Regions from separate parts of the Streptomyces sp. WAC03905 genome, predicted to be linked through region 1. Evidence: riboswitches for the same ligand, from Rfam matches in the RefSeq annotation. Region 1 holds a riboswitch; each other region holds the start of a gene.
The links. A riboswitch is a leader RNA that binds a small molecule or an ion and turns the genes downstream of it on or off. The one in region 1 is predicted to bind cobalamin.
Positions count from the first base shown of each region.

Region 1 (4,693 bases):
TGGGCGCCGCCGAGGGAGCAGGCGGCGATGCCGAGGCGACCGCCGTTGAGGCCGTTCATGGCGATGCGGAAGCCGCCGCCCTCGGCGCCGAGGCGCCGGTCGGCGGGGACGCGGACGCCGTCGAGGATCACCTGGCGGGTGGGTTGCGCGTTCCAGCCCATCTTGCGCTCGTTGGGCCCGAAGGACACCCCCGGGTCCTGGCGCTCGACGACGAAGGCCGAGATCCCGGCCGGGCCGGCGTCACCCGTCCGCGCCATGACCACATAGACGTCCGACGCGCCGGCTCCGGAGATGAACTGCTTCACCCCCGTCAGCACGTAGTGGTCGCCCTGCCGCTCGGCGCGCGTGCGCAGCGCGGCGGCGTCCGACCCGGCGCCCGGTTCGGTCAGGCAGTAACTGCCCAGGGTCGCGGCGGTACAGAGGCCGGGCAGCCAGCGCTCGCGCTGGGAGCGGTCGCCGTAGCGGTCGACCATCCAGGCGACCATGTTGTGGATGGAGAGGTATCCGGCGATGGACGGGCAGCCGGTGGCGAGGGTCTCGAAGACGAGGACGCCGTCGGCGCGGGACAGGCCCGAACCGCCGTTCTCCTCACGGACGTAGACGCCGGCGAGGCCGAGCGCGGCGGCCCGGCGGATGACGTCGACGGGGAAGTGCTTGTCCTGGTCCCAGGCGACGGCGTGCGGGGCGAGCTGCTCCTGGGCGAAGTCGAGGGTGACTTCGGCGAGGGCGAGCTGGTCCTCGGTGAGGGTGGTCGTCACGGCGTTCAGCCCATCGTCGGGATGGTGAAGCTCGCGGCCTCCTTGGCCCCGGAGGGCCAGCGCGAGGTGACGGTCTTGGTGCGGGTGTAGAAGCGGACGGAGTCGGGGCCGTGCTGGTTGAGGTCGCCGAAGCCGGACCGCTTCCAGCCGCCGAAGGTGTGGTAGGCCACGGGGACGGGGATCGGCACGTTGACGCCGACCATGCCGGCGCCCACCCGGCGGGTGAAGTCGCGTGCGGTGTCGCCGTCGCGGGTGAAGATCGCGACGCCGTTGCCGTACGGGTGCTCGGTGGGCAGGCGCAGGGCTTCCTCGTAGTCGGCGGCCCGTACGACGGACAGCACCGGGCCGAAGACCTCCTCGCGGTAGATCCGCATCTGGGGGGTCACGCGGTCGAAGAGGGTGGCTCCGGCGAAGTAGCCGTTCTCGTGTCCGGGCAGGGTGAACCCGCGGCCGTCGACGACGAGTTCGGCGCCCTCGGTGGCTCCGATGCCGACGTAGCGGTTCACCCGGTCCAGGGCGTCGCGGCTGACCAGCGGTCCGAAGTCGGCCCCGGGGTCGTCGGAGCGGCCCACGCGCAGGGTGGCGATCCGCTGCTTCAACCTGGCCACCAGGGCGTTCGCGGTGTCCTCGCCGACGGGGACGGCGACGGCGATGGCCATGCACCGCTCGCCCGCGGAGCCGTAGCCGGCGCCGATGAGGGCCTCCACGGCCTGGTCGAGATCGGCGTCGGGCATGACGATCATGTGGTTCTTGGCGCCGCCGAAGCACTGGGCACGCTTGCCGTGGGCGGCGGCCGTGGCGTAGATGTGCGCGGCGATCGGGGTGGATCCGACGAAGCCGAGGGCCTGTACGCGAGGGTCCTCCAGCAGGGTGTCGACGGCCTCCTTGCCGCCGTTGACCACATTGAGCACACCCGGCGGCAGTCCGGCCTCCAGGAACAGCTCGGCGAGGCGCAGCGGAACCGACGGGTCACGCTCGGAAGGCTTCAGGATGAAGGAATTGCCGCAGGCCAGTGCGGGTGCGGCCTGCCAGAGCGGAATCATGGCAGGGAAGTTGAAGGGGGTGATGCCCGCGACCACGCCCAGCGGCGAGCGCAGTGAGTAGACGTCGATCCCGGTGCCCGCGTTGTCGGTGAACTCGCCCTTCAGCAGGTGCGGGATCCCCGCGGCGAACTCGACCACCTCCAGCCCTCGCTGCAGATCACCGTGGGCGTCGGCGACGGTCTTGCCGTGCTCGGCCGACAACATGCGGGCCAGGTCCTCCCGTTCGCCCTCGACGAGCCGGAGGAAACGCAGCAGGACCCGGGCACGCCGCTGGGGATTCCACTGGCCCCAATCGGCCTGCGCTTCCTCCGCGTTGGCGATCGCCGCCTCGGTGTCGGCGCGACCGGCCAGCGGCACGCGGGCCTGGACGGTTCCGGTGTTCGGGTCGTAGACGTCGGCGAAGAGCCCGGACATGCCGGGGGTGTGCTTTCCGCCGATGAAATGGGTGAGTTCACGGACCATGGATGCCTGCTCTCGTCAGGTTGGATCCGGGGATGGCACGACGGACCGGCGGACGGCACCCGGATGGGGGTGCACCGCTGCGGAAAGCCGTGAGAACTACGAGCGCACGGACGTGGTGCGGGTGCGCTCCGCCGGATCACCAGGGTCGTGGGTACAAACCGGTGCCATGCGTGTCTGCTCCATCCTCGTGGACAACACGGAACATCCGCGGCCGGTATCCTGACTCCCGGATCACCGCGCGCCGCCCGCCTTCCCGACCGACCTCGTCAGTGGCGTGTGAACGGCAGCGCACTCCCCGGTCACAGTGGCGGGACCGTGCCGGTTTTGCACCGGCTTCCCTGCACCGCGGACCTTGTGCCACGAACATATAGTTGGACGTCCTAGTAAGTCCAGACCCACCGCCGCGCGCCCTGAAGTCGGAGCACGCGCATCGTCTGCCGAGCTGCCCGCCGTGCGGGCGGGGGACCCGGTGACCGAGGCGGAGGCGCGCCGGCTGGGCCGGGTCCGGTGCTCACCCGCGGTCGCGGGCGACCGGGTAGGGGATGAAGGTGCTGCTGTTCTCGTCGACCGCGAGAGGGCGGCCGAGGGGCGGAACCGCGCGCTGCGGGCAGTCGAGGCGTTCACAGAGCCGGCAGCCCATCCCGATGGGGGTGGCCGCCGAGGCGTTGTCCAGGTCGAGGCCGTCGGAGTAGACGAGCCGCGGCGCGTGGCGGATCTCGCAGCCGAGGCCGATGGCGAAGGTCTTGCCGGGTTCGCCCCAGCCGCCGCGGTGACGGGTGACGGCGCGGGCGGTCCACAGGTAGCGCTGCCCGTCGGGCATGGCGGCCACCTGGACGTGGATGCGGCCGGGCGCGGCGAAGGCCTCGTACACGTTCCACAGCGGGCAGGTGCCGCCCGCGCGGGAGAAGTGGAATCCGGTGGCGGACTGCCGCTTGGACATGTTCCCGGCGCGGTCGACGCGGACGAAGGAGAAGGGCACCCCGCGCAGCCTGGGGCGTTGGAGGGTGCTGAGGCGGTGGCAGGCGGTCTCGTAGCCGATGCCGAAGTGGTCGGTGAGGCGTTCGATGTCGTAGCGGAACTCCTCGGCCGCGGTGTGGAAGGCACCGTACGGGAGGATCAGTGCGGCCGCGAAGTAGTTCGCGATGCCGATCCGGGCCAGGCCGTGGGCGGGTGAGTCCTGCGGGAAGTCCTCGGCAGCCAGCCGGTCCAGCTCCGCCCCGTACTCCAGCAGGGCGAGCTGGGTGGCCATCCGGAACGCCTGCTGGCCCGGCCGCAGCCGGCCGGACAGGTGCAGGACCCGTGCGTCCGCGTCGAAGTGGTGGAGGCGGTCGGAGTCCGCGGCAAGGCGGAGTCCGTGGTGCTCGGTGAGGCGGCGCGACAGCACCCGGACGACTTCCCCGGGGCGGATGCCGATCTCCCGGGCCAGGGCCTCGGCGGCGAGGTCGGTGTCGTGGAGGTAGTTCTGGCGGCGGTAGAAGAACTCGCGGATCTCCTCGTGCGGCGAACGCGGCGCCGCCGGGCCGCCGTCCCGTCCGTCCGCGGTGTCCGCGAGCCGCTCCGCCAGGAGCTGGCTGCGCCGCCCCAGATCCAGCAGGACGGCGGCCACGGCCGGCATCCGGGTGGCCAGTTCCGCCAGGTCGGAGGGGGAAACCCGGGCCTCGGCGACCTCACTCGCGAGCGCCTCGCGCAGGTCGGCGACGAGGCGGCTTGTATCCCGCTCGGAGAAGAACCCGGGGTCGACTCCGAAGGCCTCGGTCAGCCGGAGCAGCACCGGGACGGTGAGCGGACGGGAGTCGTGCTCCATCTGGTTCAGGTAGCTCGGGGAGATGCCCAGGACCCGGGCGAGCTCCGCCTGGCTCATCCGGCGCTCCTCGCGCAGCCTCCGCAGCCGCGCCCCCGCGTACGTCTTGCTCACCTGGCCTCCTCCGGCCTCGACCGGCTTCAGGTTACGCATGGTGCGGCCGTTCACCCCCTTCGCAACCTTGGCAGAACGGCCGCAGAAGATTCGCAGAAGTTGGCATGCATACCTCATTGATGGCACTGCGTGCCGCTGTCAGAGTCTGTCCTGCGGCCGCCGGACCCCGGCAGTCGAGAGGGACACTCCAGGTACGACGCACGCCCTGACGTCGGCGATCCCGGCAGTCCACGCTCGGCTGACCTGCAACATTGCTCAGTTCCACCCAGGGCCCGGCGGCCGGCACCCCCGATACGCGGCACAGAGTGCCATCAGCTCGCCGCGATGAACGAGCGCGTTGGCAGACCAAACGATTCATGGAGACGGTGACGGTCATGGCAGACACGAACACGACGGCGGCCGCCGAGCAGCTCAAGCAGAAGTGGGCCACGGACCCGCGGTGGGCGGGCATCGAGCGGACCTACACGGCCGAGGACGTGGTGCGGCTCTCGGGCAGCGTCCGCGAGGAGCACACC
Region 1 covers NZ_JBXYDZ010000003.1:757,541-762,233, forward strand. The annotation lists gene AC2RP6_RS06395 (acyl-CoA dehydrogenase family protein) at 1-767, opposite strand, end outside; gene AC2RP6_RS06400 (CoA-acylating methylmalonate-semialdehyde dehydrogenase) at 764-2,263, opposite strand; cobalamin riboswitch at 2,456-2,640, opposite strand; gene AC2RP6_RS06405 (short-chain fatty acyl-CoA regulator family protein) at 2,775-4,178, opposite strand; gene aceA (isocitrate lyase) at 4,553-4,693, shown strand, end outside.

Region 2 (4,693 bases), 2.1 Mb from region 1:
AAGGACCCGCTGGGCGGCATCAACCAGCTCTTCCCGCTCTTCGGCATCGCCAACCAGCTGCTCGCCGCGGTCGCCCTGGCCGTCTGCACCACGCTGCTGGTGAAGTCCGGCCGGCTCAAGTGGGCGTGGGTGACGGGCGTGCCGCTGGTCTGGGACGCCACCGTGACCCTCACCGCGAGCTACCAGAAGGTCTTCTCCGACGACGTGAAGGTCGGCTTCTTCGCCCAGCGCGACAAGTACCAGGCCGGCATCGACGCCGACAAGGTCCTCGCCCCGGCCAAGAACATGGACGACATGCACACCGTCGTCACCAACGCCACGGTCGACGGCGTCCTGTGCGCCCTCTTCGCGGTCCTGATCATCGTGGTCCTCGCCGACGCGCTGCGGACCTGCCTCAAGGCCGTCCGCGACCCCGGTTCGGCGACGCTGTCCGAGGTCCCGTGGACCGAGTCGAAGATCGTGGCCCCGGCCGGTCTGATCGCCACCCCCGAGGAGCGGGCGGAGCTCGCCGCCGCCGCGGCGGCGGATCGCGACCCGGGCGGCGGGCAGGTCAAGGAGCCGGTGGGGTGAGCGGCGTACGCGCCGCCCTGGCCCGGGCGAGGTACTACGTACGGGAGTTCTCGGGGGAGGCCGCCTACGACCGCTACGTGGCCCACGCCCGCTCCCACGACCCGGACGCGGAGGTCCTCACCCGCCGCGCCTTCGAGCGCGCCCGCACCGACGCCCGCGAGGCGGACCCCCGCGAGGGCTTCCGCTGCTGCTGAGCCCCACCGACCGACAGGCCCCGCCGCACCCCGCGGCGGGGCCTGCGCGCGTCCCCCGCCGGGGACGTCCTGCACACTCGACCGCATGGACATGGTGATCAGAACGGCGGTGCCCGCCGACTACGAGACGCTGGGCGGGATCACGGCGCAGGCCTACCTCGCCGACGGGCACCTGGACTTCAACGAGGACGACGCCTATCTGCACGTGCTGCGCGACGTGGCCGGCCGTGCCGCACGGGCCGAGGTGCTCGTCGCCGAGCGCGACGGGCGGGTCCTGGGCGGGGTGACCTTCGCCGCACCCGGCAGCCCGCTCGCCGACATCGCCGGTCCGGACGAGGCGGAGTTCCGGATGCTGGCGGTCGCCCACGCGGCCCGGGGCCAGGGCGCCGGCGAGGCCCTGGTGCGGGCCTGCATCGAGCGGGCGCGGGCGATCGAGGGCGTCACGGGCGTCGTCCTGTCCACCCAGCGCAGCATGGCCGGGGCCCACCGGATCTACGTGCGGCTGGGCTTCGAGCGCACGCCGGAGCGGGACTGGGCGCCCATCGAGGGCCTGAAACTCCTGACGTACCGACTCAAGCTGTAGCCACGCCGACACTACATGTTGGGGGTGCCGCACAAGGGCGCCCCCACATGTATGCTCATGCCTGCTGTCGCCGCAGGGGAATCCGGTGGGAATCCGGAACTGTCCCGCAACGGTATGAAGTGTCCGACAACCGGACACCAAGTCCGATGACCTGCCGTCAGCGCGCCCGGATCGACCGAACCGGGTGCCGACACGTCCGGGCCTCGCGGTTGGGCCGGTGGACGCCGTGCGGTGTGCCCGTTCTGCCACGCCCGCATGCGCCCGCGCCCGCCCGCCGTTGCCCGGGCCGAGCGAGGGAGAGCTTCCGCCGTGACCATCGCGCCTTCCGCACCGCGCGCCGAGTCCGTTTCTGGCGACAACACCGAGGGCCCGGGGGCCACGCTGCTGCGTACCCTCACCGAACTGACGGCGGACCTCCCCGACACCGACCCCGGCCGCGTCGCCGCCGCCGCGCTCCGCGGCCGCAGTTCCGCCGCCGACGAGGCCGAACTGCGGGGGCTGGCCACCGAGTCCGCCGCCGGGCTGATCTCCGAGGACCCCGCGTACTCGAAGCTCGCCGCCCGCCTGCTGACGCTGGCCGTGCGCGACGAGGCCGCGAGCCAGGGCTCCACCTCCTTCTCCGCCTCCGTCGAGGTCGGCCACCGCGAGGGCCTGATCGCCGACCGCACCGCCGCGTTCGTACGCGCGCACGCGAGCCGCCTGGACGCGCTGGTCGAGCACACCCTCGCCGAGGGCGCCGACGACCGCTTCGGCTTCTTCGGCCTGCGCACCCTGCACAGCCGCTACCTGCTGCGCCACCCCATCACCCGTCAGGTCATCGAGACCCCGCAGTTCTTCATGCTGCGCGTGGCCTGCGGTCTCGCCGCGGACGAGAGCGTCCAGGCCGTCGAGGAAGTCGCCTCGCTCTACCGGCTGATGAGCCGCCTCGACTACCTGCCCTCCTCCCCGACGCTCTTCAACTCCGGCACCCGGCACCCGCAGATGTCCTCCTGCTACCTGCTGGACTCCCCGCTGGACGAGCTGGACTCGATCTACGACCGCTACCACCAGGTCGCGCGCCTGTCCAAGCACGCGGGCGGCATCGGCCTGTCGTACTCCCGCATCCGCGCCCGCGGTTCCCTGATCCGCGGCACCAACGGCCACTCCAACGGCATCGTGCCGTTCCTGAAGACCCTCGACGCCTCCGTCGCCGCGGTCAACCAGGGCGGCCGCCGCAAGGGCGCCGCCGCGGTGTACCTGGAGACCTGGCACGCGGACATCGAGGAGTTCCTGGAGCTCCGCGACAACACCGGTGAGGACCAGCGCCGCACCCACAACCTCAACCTCGCCCACTGGGTCCCCGACGAGTTCATGCGCCGCGTGAACGCCGACGCCGAGTGGTCGCTGTTCTCCCCGGCCGACGTGCCCGAGCTGGTCGACCTGTGGGGCGACGCGTTCGACGCCGCCTACCGCAAGGCCGAGGCGGACGGCCTGGCCCGCAAGACCATGCCCGCCCGCGACCTGTACGGCCGGATGATGCGCACCCTCGCGCAGACCGGCCAGGGCTGGATGACCTTCAAGGACGCCTCCAACCGGACGGCGAACCAGACCGCCGAGCCGGGCACCGTCGTCCACTCCTCGAACCTGTGCACCGAGATCATCGAGGTCACCGACGACGGCGAGACGGCCGTCTGCAACCTCGGCTCGGTCAACCTGGGCGCCTTCGTGCTCACGGACACGGGCGAGATCGACTGGGAGCGCCTCGACGAGACCGTCCGCACGGCCGTCACCTTCCTCGACCGCGTGGTGGACATCAACTTCTACCCGACCGAGCAGGCCGGCCGCTCCAACGCCCGCTGGCGTCCGGTGGGCCTGGGCGCGATGGGCCTCCAGGACGTCTTCTTCAAGCTCAAGCTGCCCTTCGACTCCCCCGAGGCGAAGGCGCTGTCCACCAAGCTCTCCGAGCGCATCATGCTGGCCGCGTACGAGGCCTCCTGCGACCTCGCCGAGCGCAGCGGCCCGCTGCCCGCCTGGGAGCAGACCCGCACCGCGCGCGGTGTCCTGCACCCGGACCACTACGGCGTCGAGCTGAACTGGCCGGAGCGCTGGGACGCGCTGCGCGCCCGCGTCGCCGAGACCGGCATGCGCAACTCCCTGCTGCTGGCGATCGCCCCGACGGCCACGATCGCCTCGATCGCCGGCGTCTACGAGTGCATCGAGCCGCAGGTCTCCAACCTCTTCAAGCGCGAGACCCTCTCGGGCGAGTTCCTCCAGGTGAACGGCTACCTGGTGGAGGAGCTGAAGGCGCTCGGCGTGTGGGACGCCCAGACCCGTGAGGCGCTGCGCGACTCCTCGGGCTCGGTGCAGGGCTTCGGCTGGATCCCGGCCGAGGTGCGCGAGCTGTACCGCACGGCGTGGGAGATCCCGCAGCGCGGCCTGATCGACATGGCGGCGGCCCGTACGCCGTTCCTCGACCAGTCGCAGTCGCTGAACCTGTTCCTGGAGACGCCCACCATCGGCAAGCTCAGCTCGATGTACGCGTACGCCTGGAAGCAGGGCCTGAAGACCACGTACTACCTGCGCTCGCGCCCCGCGACGAAGATCGCCCGCGCCGCGCAGGCCGCCACCGCCGCTCCGGTGGCCCTCCCGCAGGCCGTCGACGCCGAGGCGCTGGCCTGCTCCCTTGAGAACCCCGAGTCCTGCGAGGCGTGCCAGTAATGAGCTCCACCGACAAGAAGAACCTCCTGGACCCGGGCTTCGAGCTGACGCTCCGTCCGATGCGCTACCCGGACTTCTACGAGCGCTACCGGGACGCGATCAAGAACACCTGGACCGTCGAGGAGGTCGACCTCCACTCGGACGTCGCGGACCTCGCGAAGCTGACGCCCGCCGAGCAGCACATGATCGGCCGTCTGGTCGCGTTCTTCGCGACGGGCGACTCGATCGTCTCGAACAACCTGGTGCTGACCCTCTACAAGCACATCAACTCCCCGGAGGCGCGCCTGTACCTGTCGCGCCAGCTGTTCGAGGAGGCCGTGCACGTCCAGTTCTACCTGACGCTGCTCGACACCTACCTGCCCGACCCGGACGACCGTGCGGCCGCCTTCGACGCGGTCGAGGAGATCCCGTCGATCCGCGAGAAGGCGCAGTTCTGCTTCAAGTGGATGGACTCGGTCGAGAAGATCGAGCGGCTGGAGACGCAGGCCGACCGCCGCCGCTTCCTGCTGAACCTGATCTGCTTCGCGGCGTGCATCGAGGGCCTGTTCTTCTACGGCGCCTTCGCGTACGTGTACTGGTTCCGCTCGCGCGGTCTGCTGCACGGCCTGGCCACCGGCACCAACTGGGTGTTCCGTGACGAGACCATGCA
Region 2 covers NZ_JBXYDZ010000003.1:2,850,090-2,854,782, forward strand. The annotation lists gene AC2RP6_RS15095 (carbon starvation CstA family protein) at 1-570, shown strand, start outside; gene AC2RP6_RS15100 (CstA-like transporter-associated (seleno)protein) at 567-764, shown strand; gene AC2RP6_RS15105 (GNAT family N-acetyltransferase) at 850-1,347, shown strand; cobalamin riboswitch at 1,399-1,520, shown strand; gene AC2RP6_RS15110 (ribonucleoside-diphosphate reductase subunit alpha) at 1,657-4,044, shown strand; gene AC2RP6_RS15115 (ribonucleotide-diphosphate reductase subunit beta) at 4,044-4,693, shown strand, end outside.
Region 2: it holds a riboswitch for cobalamin, as region 1 does, so the genes downstream of both, AC2RP6_RS15110 (ribonucleoside-diphosphate reductase subunit alpha) here and AC2RP6_RS06400 (CoA-acylating methylmalonate-semialdehyde dehydrogenase) in region 1, are expected to answer to the same signal.

Region 3 (4,693 bases), 330 kb from region 1:
GCCGCCGAGGGCCTCGCCCGGGAGATGGGCATCCGCCCGGGAGAGGTCGTCCGGCTGCTGTCGAAGCGCCTGGCCGACCACCACGGGATCCGGCTCACCTCGGACTCCGACCGCCTGCACCACTTCGATGCCGGAACGCGGGTCCTGCACCTGTCCGGTCGGCTCCGCCCCGGCCAGCAGGCGTTCCGCATAGCCACCCAGCTGGCGCTCCTGGAACACGGGGACGAGCTGGACCGGCTGGCCGCCGAGGACTTCGATCCGGGCTCCCCCGCCCACAGCCTGGCCCGCATCGGCATCGCCAACTACTTCGCCGCCGCACTGATCCTCCCGTACCGCGCCTTCCACACGGCCGCCGAAGAGTTCCGCTACGACATCGAACGCCTCACCGACCACTTCGGCCTCGGCTACGAGACCGTCTGCCACCGCCTGAGCACCCTGCAACGTCCCAGGCTGCGCGGGGTGCCGTTCTCCTTCGTGCGGGTCGACCGGGCCGGGAACATGTCCAAGAGGCAGTCGGCGACCGGGTTCCACTTCTCCCGCGCGGGCGGCACCTGTCCGCTGTGGAACGTGTACGAGGCCTTCGCCGCGCCCAGCCGGATCCACGTCCAGGTCGCCGCCATGCCCGACGGCCAGCGTTACCTGTGGACCGCCCGGGCCGTCACCCGGCACCGCGGCGGCTGGGGCGAGCCCGGCAAGACCTTCGCCATCGGGCTTGGCTGCGAGATCCGGCATGCGTCCCGGCTCGTCTACTCCGACGGCCTCGACCTGGACAACGCCTCCGCCGCCACCCCCATCGGCATGGGATGCCGGCTCTGCGAACGCCTCGACTGCCCCCAGCGCGCCGTCCCGCCCCTCGGCCGGACACTCACCGTTGACGAGAACAGCAGCACGTTCATCCCCTACCCCGTCGCCCGGGACCGGGGCTGAGGATCCGGCTCACCGCAGCCGCCGAGCCTCCGCCTCGGTCACCGGGTCCCCCGCCCGTACGCCGTGGAGCACGTGGGCGAGCACCTCGGCGCCGCGGACCACGCGGGGGCCCGGCCGGTTGAAGTACGCAGGTCCGTCCAGGACCCACACCTCGCCGGCCGCCACGGCGGGCAGTTCGTGCCAGCCCGGCTGGGCGGTGAGCAGGTCGAGCTCCGTCATGGTCCGCTCGGGCGGGAAACCGCACGGGAGCACGAGGATCACGTCCGGGCGGGCCTCGCGTACCGCCTCCCACGTCATCGGCTTGGTGTGCTCACCGGGCTCGGCCAGGAGCGCTTCGCCGCCGGCCGCGGCGATCTGCTCCGGTACCCAGTGGCCGGCGGGCCAGAGCGGGTCGAGCCACTCGATGGCGACGACCCGGGGCCGCGCTCGCCCCGCCGTGCGGCGCCGGACCTCGGCCAGGCGGCCACGCAACTCCGTGCGTCGCCGCTCGGCAGCCTCCCCCACCCCCAGCAGCTCGCCCACCGTGACCAGGCAGTCCAGTACGTCGTCCAACGTCCGCGGCTCCAGGCTCAGCACCCGGGGGCCGGCGTCCATGACGCGCACCGCGTGGGAGACCGCCTCGTAGGACACCGCGCAGACCTGGCAGAGGTCCTGGGTGAGCAGGACGTCCGGTGCGAGGGCGGCGAGCGCCTCCGTGTCCAGGGTGTAGAGCGAGGATCCACTGTGTGCCGCGCCGCCCACCGCGGTGGAGATCTCCCGGCTGGTGAGCACGTCCGCGTCGAATTCGGCCCGGGTCACGACGGGTACGGAGGCGACCGCTGCGGGCGGCCAGTCGCATTCGTGGGTGCGTCCGACCAGGTCGGAGACGAGTCCGAGGTCCGCCACGATGTCGGTGGCCGCCGGGAGCAGGGAGACGATGCGCATACGGCGACTCTAGGCCCGCCCGAGCGGTGAGTCTGGACTTACTAGGACGTCCAACTATATGTTCCTGGCACAAGGTCCGCGGTGCAGGGAAGCCGGTGTGAATCCGGCACGGTCCCGCCACTGTGACCGGGGAGTGTGCTGCCATCCACACGCCACTGACGAAGTCTGTCGGGAAGGCGGGCGGCGCGCGGGGATCCGGGAGTCAGGATACCGGCCGCGGATTGTTCCCGCGTTTGTCCACGAGGATGGAGCAGACACGCATGGCACCGGTTTGTACCCACGACCCTGGTGATCCGGCGGAGCGCACGCACACCACTTCCGTGCGCTCGTAGTTCCCACGGCTTTCCGCAGCGGCACACCCCCATCAGGGTGTCGTCCGCCGGTCTGCCGTGCCATCCCCGGATCCAACCTGACGAGAGCAGGCACCCATGGTCCGTGAACTCACCCATTTCATCGGCGGAAAGCACACCACCGGCACCTCCGGACTCTTCGCCGACGTGTACGACCCCAACACCGGCGCCGTCCAGGCGCGCGTGCCCCTGGCCGGGCGCGCCGACACCGAGGCCGCCATCGCCAACGCCGAGGAGGCGCAGGTCGATTGGGGGCAGTGGAACCCTCAGCGACGCGCCCGCGTGCTGCTGCGCTTCCTCCAGCTCGTCGAAGGCGAACGCGAGAGCCTGGCCAGGCTTCTGTCTTCCGAGCACGGCAAGACCGTGGCCGACGCCCACGGCGACCTGCAACGCGGCCTGGAGGTGGTCGAGTTCGCCGCCGGGATCCCGCACCTCCTCAAGGGGGAGTTCACCGACAACGCCGGAACCGGCATCGACGTGCACTCCCTGCGCAGCCCGCTCGGCGTGGTCGCCGGCATCACGCCGTTCAACTTCCCCGCGATGATCCCGCTGTGGCAGGCCGCGCCCGCGCTGGCCTGCGGGAACGCGTTCATCCTCAAGCCGTCCGAGCGCGATCCGTCGGTACCGCTGCGGCTCGCGGAGCTGTTCCTGGAGGCGGGACTGCCGCCGGGCGTGCTCAACGTGGTCAACGGCGGCAAGGAGTCCGTCGACACCCTCCTCGAAGACCCGCGCGTCCAGGCCCTCGGCTTCGTCGGCTCGACCCCGATCGCCGCGCACATCTACGCCACCGCCGCGTCCCACGGCAAGCGCGCCCAGTGCTTCGGCGGCGCCAAGAACCACATGATCGTGATGCCGGACGCGGACCTCGACCAGGCCGTCGACGCCCTCATCGGCGCCGGCTACGGCTCGGCGGGCGAGCGCTGCATGGCCATCTCCGTCGCCGTACCCGTCGGCGAGGAGACGGCCGACCGGCTGGTCGCCGCCCTCAAGGACCGCATCGCCACCCTGAAGATCGGCCGGTCCGACGACCCGGAGGCCGACTTCGGGCCGCTGGTCAGCCGGGACGCCCTCGACCGGGTCCGCCGCTACGTCGACATCGGCGTCAACGAGGGAGCCGAACTCGTCGTCGACGGCCGCGGGTTCACTCTGGAAGGCCACGAGAACGGCTACTTCGCCGGCGCCTCCCTCTTCGACCGGGTCACCCCGCAGATGCGCGTCTACCGCGAGGAGATCTTCGGCCCCGTCCTGTCGGTCGTCCGAGCCGCCGACTTCGAGGAGGCCCTGCGCCTGCCGAGCGAGCACCCGTACGGCAACGGAGTGGCGATCTTCACCCGCGACGGGGACACCGCCCGCGAGTTCACACGCCGCGTCAACACCGGCATGGTCGGCGTCAACGTCCCCATCCCGGTACCGGTCGCCTACCACACCTTCGGCGGCTGGAAGCGCTCCGGATTCGGCGACCTGAACCAGCACGGCCCGGACTCGATCCGCTTCTACACCCGCACCAAGACCGTCACCTCGCGCTGGCCCTCCGGGGTCAAGGAAGGCGCGAGCTTCACCATCCCGACGATGGGGTGAGCGCCGTGACCACCGCCCTCACCGAGGACCAGCTCGCCCTGGCCGAGGTCACCCTCGACTTCGCCCAGGAGCAACTGGCCCCCCATGCCCTGGCATGGGACCAGGACAAGCACTTCCCCGTCGACGTCATCCGACAGGCCGCCGCCCTCGGTCTCGCCGGTGTGTACGTCCGCGAGGAACACGGCGGCTCGGGCCTGTCACGCAGCGACGGCGTCCTCGTCTTCGAAACCCTCGCCACCGGCTGCCCGTCCATCGCCGGCTACCTGTCCATCCACAACATGGTCGCCTGGATGATCGACCGCTACGGCGACGACGCCCAGCGCGCCCGCTGGCTGCCCGGCCTGTGCTCCGCGGCGACCCTGGGCAGCTACTGCCTGACCGAACCGGGCGCGGGATCGGACGCCGCCGCGCTGCGCACCCGCGCGGAGCGGCAGGGTGACCACTACGTCCTGACCGGCGTCAAGCAGTTCATCTCCGGTGCCGGATCGGCCGGCGTGTACGTGGTCATGGCGAGGACCGGCGAGTCGGGCCCGGGCGGGATCTCCGCGTTCGTCGTCGAACGCGAGGACCCGGGGGTCTCGTTCGGGCCGAACGAACGGAAGATGGGCTGGAACGCCCAGCCGACCCGCCAGGTCGTCCTCGACGGCGTCCGCCTCCCCGCCGACCGGCGGCTGGGCTCGGAGGGCGACGGCTTCCGCATCGCCATGAGCGGCCTCAACGGCGGCCGACTCGGCATCGCCGCCTGCTCGCTCGGCGGCGGCCAGAGCGCCCTGGACCGGTCGCTGTCCTACCTGGCGGACCGCGAGGCCTTCGGCAGTCGGCTCCTGGACCGCCAGGCGCTCCAGTTCCGGCTGGCCGACATGGCCACCGAGCTGGCCGCCGCCCGCGCCCTGGTCCGGCAGGCCGCCGAGGCC
Region 3 covers NZ_JBXYDZ010000003.1:1,083,308-1,088,000, forward strand. The annotation lists gene AC2RP6_RS07860 (short-chain fatty acyl-CoA regulator family protein) at 1-927, shown strand, start outside; gene AC2RP6_RS07865 (cobalamin-binding protein) at 937-1,851, opposite strand; cobalamin riboswitch at 1,914-2,084, shown strand; gene AC2RP6_RS07870 (CoA-acylating methylmalonate-semialdehyde dehydrogenase) at 2,280-3,779, shown strand; gene AC2RP6_RS07875 (acyl-CoA dehydrogenase family protein) at 3,776-4,693, shown strand, end outside.
Region 3: it holds a riboswitch for cobalamin, as region 1 does, so the genes downstream of both, AC2RP6_RS07870 (CoA-acylating methylmalonate-semialdehyde dehydrogenase) here and AC2RP6_RS06400 (CoA-acylating methylmalonate-semialdehyde dehydrogenase) in region 1, are expected to answer to the same signal.

Region 4 (4,693 bases), 320 kb from region 1:
TCCGCCCGGTCTGTCTCGCCCAGGTGGCGCAGGGCCTGGGCTGCGAAGCCGGTGGCGTACGCGCTGCCCACCGTGCCGTACGCGGCGGCGGGCAGGCCACCGTCCGCGAGCTGGGCCTTCTTCAGGAAGTCGCGGGCCTTGGCCACCTCCGCCTCGTGGCCGCCGGCCCGTTGGAGGGCGAGGGCGGCGAGGCCGGTGGCTCCGGGCTCGCTGTCGCAGCCGTCGCCGCGGCGGATCAGCATGCTGGTGAAGCCACCGTCCTGGCACTGCATGTCGGTCAGGCGGGCCACTGCGTCGGCGGGCGGGCGGACGCCGCCCCCGAGCAGGGCGATCACGGCCAGGGCCTGCCCCTCGGCCTGGCCGGAGGTGGTGGGAAAGTCACCCCTGACGGTGCAGCCGGGTACGGGCGTGGGGGCGTCCGATCCGCTGGTGCATACGTCCTTCACGAGGTCGCCGAGCAGGTCGTGGCCGCCGACGGCGCGGGGGTTGCCGCCCGTCGCCTCGGCCACGAGGGCGAGCCGGGCCGCGGCCGCCGCTTCCGGCGCCCGGTCCTTGCCGGACGGGTAGGCGTACGCCTCGGTGTGCTCGGGCCGGGCCAGGAAGGCGGCTACCTTCGCGGCCGCCGGGCTCTTCGGGTCGGCGGCGGCCAGGGCGAGGGCGGTCTCGGCGGTCAGGGTGTAGTTGGGGGTTTCGGAGCCCTCGTCAACGACGCGTTCGCCGTCCTTGAGCTGTGCGGTGAGCCAGCGGGTGGCCGCGGGGAGGTCGACCGCGCCGGGCGGGACGACGGGCCCGCTCGTGTCGGTGGGCTTGGGCGAGGCCCCGCCGCCGGCGCGGACGTCGTCCGGGGAGAAGGTGGGCTTGCCGGTGCTGCCGCCGACGTCCGTGCCGCCGAAGACCCACGCGTCCACGTCACCCGGCTTGGGGGTACGGGCCATCGCGCCGAGCGGGCTGTACGTCCAGTTCGCCTGCCCGGGCGAGGCCGTCCAGTAGGACCAGTAGGCAGAGGCCTGCGGGGTGAGCTGGCAGGGCTCCTTGTCCGGCGTCGGGTACTGCGTACCGGAGTTGAAGGAGCCGTAGCCGATCCGGCAGATGAAGGCGGGGCCGTCGTGGACGGTGCCGGTGGTGGTGAATCCGGCTTCGTGGAGCAGGTCGTAGCCGGTGGTCGGGGTCGTGTCGCAGCCGCGTTCGACCTTGCCGCCGAACGGGCCGAAGTCGACGGCCACGACCGCGCCGACCGTGGCCGTGCAGTCCTTGACCGGGTCGGCCGTCGCCGTCGTGGACGGCGCGAGGAAGGCGACGGTCACACCGCAGACGAGCAGCATCGCCGCCGTGATGGACAGCAGCCGATGTCTGGCGCTCGTGTGCTGGCCTGCCCACTGTTCGGTGTCCACCCGCAGCCCCCTCGTCCAGGCCGGACGGACGGGGTACGTGGCGAGACGCCCCGTGCGCGATGTCCGCAGGGGCGTTGACGACCACGCCGTAGTCCGCGACGGCGCTCTTCGTTCATGACACGGCCACAGGCAATCCGGCTCGCCCGGGACGATCGCCGGGCCTACGGTTGCGGGTCAGCGCCGGAATTCGACCGGCTTCCCCTGGGGCTGAGTACTTGTCAGCCGCCATGGAACACGGCCCCGAGTGCACCGTCAAGGTGGGATGCGTCTCATCCGGCTGCCGGGGCAGGGCACTTGGCGCCATGCTGGCGGACCCTTGATCACTGGGGTAGCGTCCTGGGCGCCACATGGGGGAACTCGGTGAGAATCCGGGGCTGACGCGCAGCGGTGTGGCACGGCGGACGCCGTGCCGAGCCCGAATGCCCGTGCGGTGACGAAGCATCAGGAAGCCGTACCACGCGTCCCGGACGGCGGCCCCTTCCCCAGGTCGTGCCGCGGTCCGCGCACGGTCCCCGGGCGAGGTCGGCCGGCGTTCGCCGATCTCAGGAGCAGGTCATGAACCGTTCCCTCACCCCCCGCCGCCTCGCGATTGCGGTCCCTGCCGCAGTCGGCGCGTTCGCCCTCGCCGTGGTGCCCGCCGCGGCCACGTCGACGCCCGCCCAGATCGCCACGTCGAAGACGAACGGTGTGGCGTACCTCAAGTCCCTTCAGGCCGCCGATGGTTCCTACGCCGGCTCTGGATTGTCCAACGAGTGGGCCTTCAGCGCCTTCGCCGCCGCGGGTACCGCGGTCGTCGACGTCGCGCCGGGCGGGGACACCACGAAGAACGCCCGGACCGTCTACCGGAACCTGCTGTCCACGTCCGGCTGGCCCTCGGCCTCCCCGGTCGTCACCGACTATGAGCGCGGCACCCTGAACGCGTACGCGGCCGGTATCGACCCGGCCCGGGTCTCCGCCTCCCGCAACCTGATCGCGAACATCTACTCCTACTGGCAGACCCCCGAGCCCGGCTACTTCGGCCCCTCCGCCAACTTCAACGGCACCGTCTTCGCCGCCCTCGCCCTCGGCGGCGCCAAGACCCAGACGGGCAGCGCCCGCATACCGCAGGCCCTCACCAACTCCCTCGTCGCACGCATCCGCGCGAACCAGCACAACGACGGCGGCTGGCAGTACAGCAAGGCCGAGGGCAACCCGACCGCTCTGGCCACCGCCGGCGACATCGACATGACCGGCGCCGCCATGGCCGCCCTGTGCGCCTCGGGCGTCCCGGGCACCGACACCGACGTCGTCCAGGCGAAGAACTTCCTCAAGAGCAAGCTCGTCACCACCTCGGGCGCCTTCAACTCGATGTACGGCGTCAACACCAGCTCCAACGGCTGGGCCGTCGCCGGGCTCAACGCCTGCGGCATCAACCCCCAGACCGGGGATTTCCTCACCACCGCCGGCAAGACCCCGATCGACTTCCTCATCGCCAACCAGTACAACCCCGGCGGCGGCTTCAAGTACAAGCCGGCCGACACCAGCCCCACCGCCTACGCCTCGATCGACTCGTTGCGCGCGGTCGCCGGCGGCGGCTTCACCTCCACCCCGCCCGTCCCGGTCACCCCGGGCGCCCCACAGTGGGTGGCCCAGTCGACGTTCACCTCGGGGACCGCCACCAAGCTGGCGCTCACCGTGGACGACGGCGCCGGCGGCCTGAAGGTCTGCTCGGTCTCCTTCACCCCGACCGGCACGACCACCACCCTCGGCGACGTCCTGAACGCGGCGACCACGGCGGCCACCCCGGCCGGCTGTGTCACCAGCGTGACGCCGTCCTCCGGCACCGGCACCATCACTGCCGTCAACGGCAAGGCCAACAGCGGCTCCAACACCTGGAAGGTGAGCGTGGACGGCTCCGCCTTCGCCGGAGCCGCCCGCAACAAGGTGATCAACGTGGGCGACACCATCGCGCTGCGCTGGGGCGCCTGAGACGTGCGACGGGCGGGGGTACGCGTCCTGCTCCCCCGCCCGTGGTGCGGCACCTGCTCGGATCAGAAGGAGGTCCAGACGAACGACACCTGGTCGCCCGCGTTCAGCTTGAACTGGCAGCCGCCGACCGGGGTGGGCGTGCCGTTGACGGATATGTTCCAGTAGGCCGAGCCGCCCCCGCTGACACCCTTGATGGTGTCGACGGAGAAGTCGTCGAACGAGGCGTACCAGGTGCCGTCCCAGGCGAAGTAGTTAAGGCGGGCGGCGTCGTCCAGGGCGGCGGTCGGGGTGGGGACCTTGCTCGGGTTGGCGCCGCCGTTGGTGCCGTCGCACTTGTGGGTGCCGCCGGTGGCGGTGGTCACGTCGTGACCCTTGGTCGTGATCTTCCCCTTGAACAGCTGCCCGTCGGGGCCCTGCACGGTGAGGTTGACCTTGACCGGGGCGTTGGTGTTGACCGGCTTGGCGTGGGCGACGGCCGGGACGGCGGTGAGGCCGGTGAGGACGAGTCCCAGGGCGGCCGTGGTGACGACGGCGTGGCGGGCGGGGCTCAGGCGCATGGAGTGGCCTTTCTGACCGGTCCGGTCGGCCGATGCGGCTCCCGCGACCGGGACGTCCCACCCGCGGCAGGCGTACGAGCGCGCTGACGTGGTGTTCCGGCGGTACCGGGCTTCGCTCTGCAGACCGTGACAGTGGAAGCGGATGCTGCCGCGCGGCGGGCATCCCGACTCGCGGCGCAGGTCAGCGCGCCACACACGGTTGCAGGTCAGCGCCGGATTCCCACCGGCTTCCCCCGATCGCACAGCCATTCGGTTGTGGCCCGGCCGCAGCCGGGCAGTGGCATCGTACGGTGCGCGCCGTTCGCGGCCAAGTACCTTTTGCAGAAGGGGTACTGAACCGCTCACCGGGCCCAGGACGGTCCGGGCGGTCCGAGGTCCGGAGCTGTTTGGCTAGCCACGAGGGCCGATGACCGCGCGGGCGAAGGGGTGCGGCGGACACCACTCCGCCGCACCCCTTCCTCCACACGCTGCCGGGCCCCTCAGCCCGGCGGCAGCACCGGGTCCCTCAGCAGTCCCGGTCGTAGGTGTGGAACCCCCGGCCTGTCTTGCGGCCCAGCAGCCCTGCCTGCACCATCCGCATCAGCTGCGGCGGCGGGGCGTAAAGGGGTTCCTTGAACTCGTCGTAGAGCGACTCCGCGATGGCGGCGACCGTGTCGAGGCCGATGAGATCGGCCAGCTTCAGCGGGCCCATGGGGTGTGCGCAGCCGAGCTCCATGCCGGCGTCGACGTCGGCCGGGGTGGCGAAGCCGGACTCGGCCATCCGGATCGCCGACAGCA
Region 4 covers NZ_JBXYDZ010000003.1:1,074,163-1,078,855, forward strand. The annotation lists gene AC2RP6_RS07830 (prenyltransferase/squalene oxidase repeat-containing protein) at 1-1,391, opposite strand, end outside; cobalamin riboswitch at 1,520-1,651, opposite strand; cobalamin riboswitch at 1,699-1,837, shown strand; gene AC2RP6_RS07835 (prenyltransferase/squalene oxidase repeat-containing protein) at 1,947-3,359, shown strand; gene AC2RP6_RS07840 (DUF4430 domain-containing protein) at 3,422-3,916, opposite strand; cobalamin riboswitch at 4,054-4,195, opposite strand; gene AC2RP6_RS07845 (3-hydroxybutyryl-CoA dehydrogenase) at 4,422-4,693, opposite strand, start outside.
Region 4: it holds a riboswitch for cobalamin, as region 1 does, so the genes downstream of both, AC2RP6_RS07835 (prenyltransferase/squalene oxidase repeat-containing protein) here and AC2RP6_RS06400 (CoA-acylating methylmalonate-semialdehyde dehydrogenase) in region 1, are expected to answer to the same signal.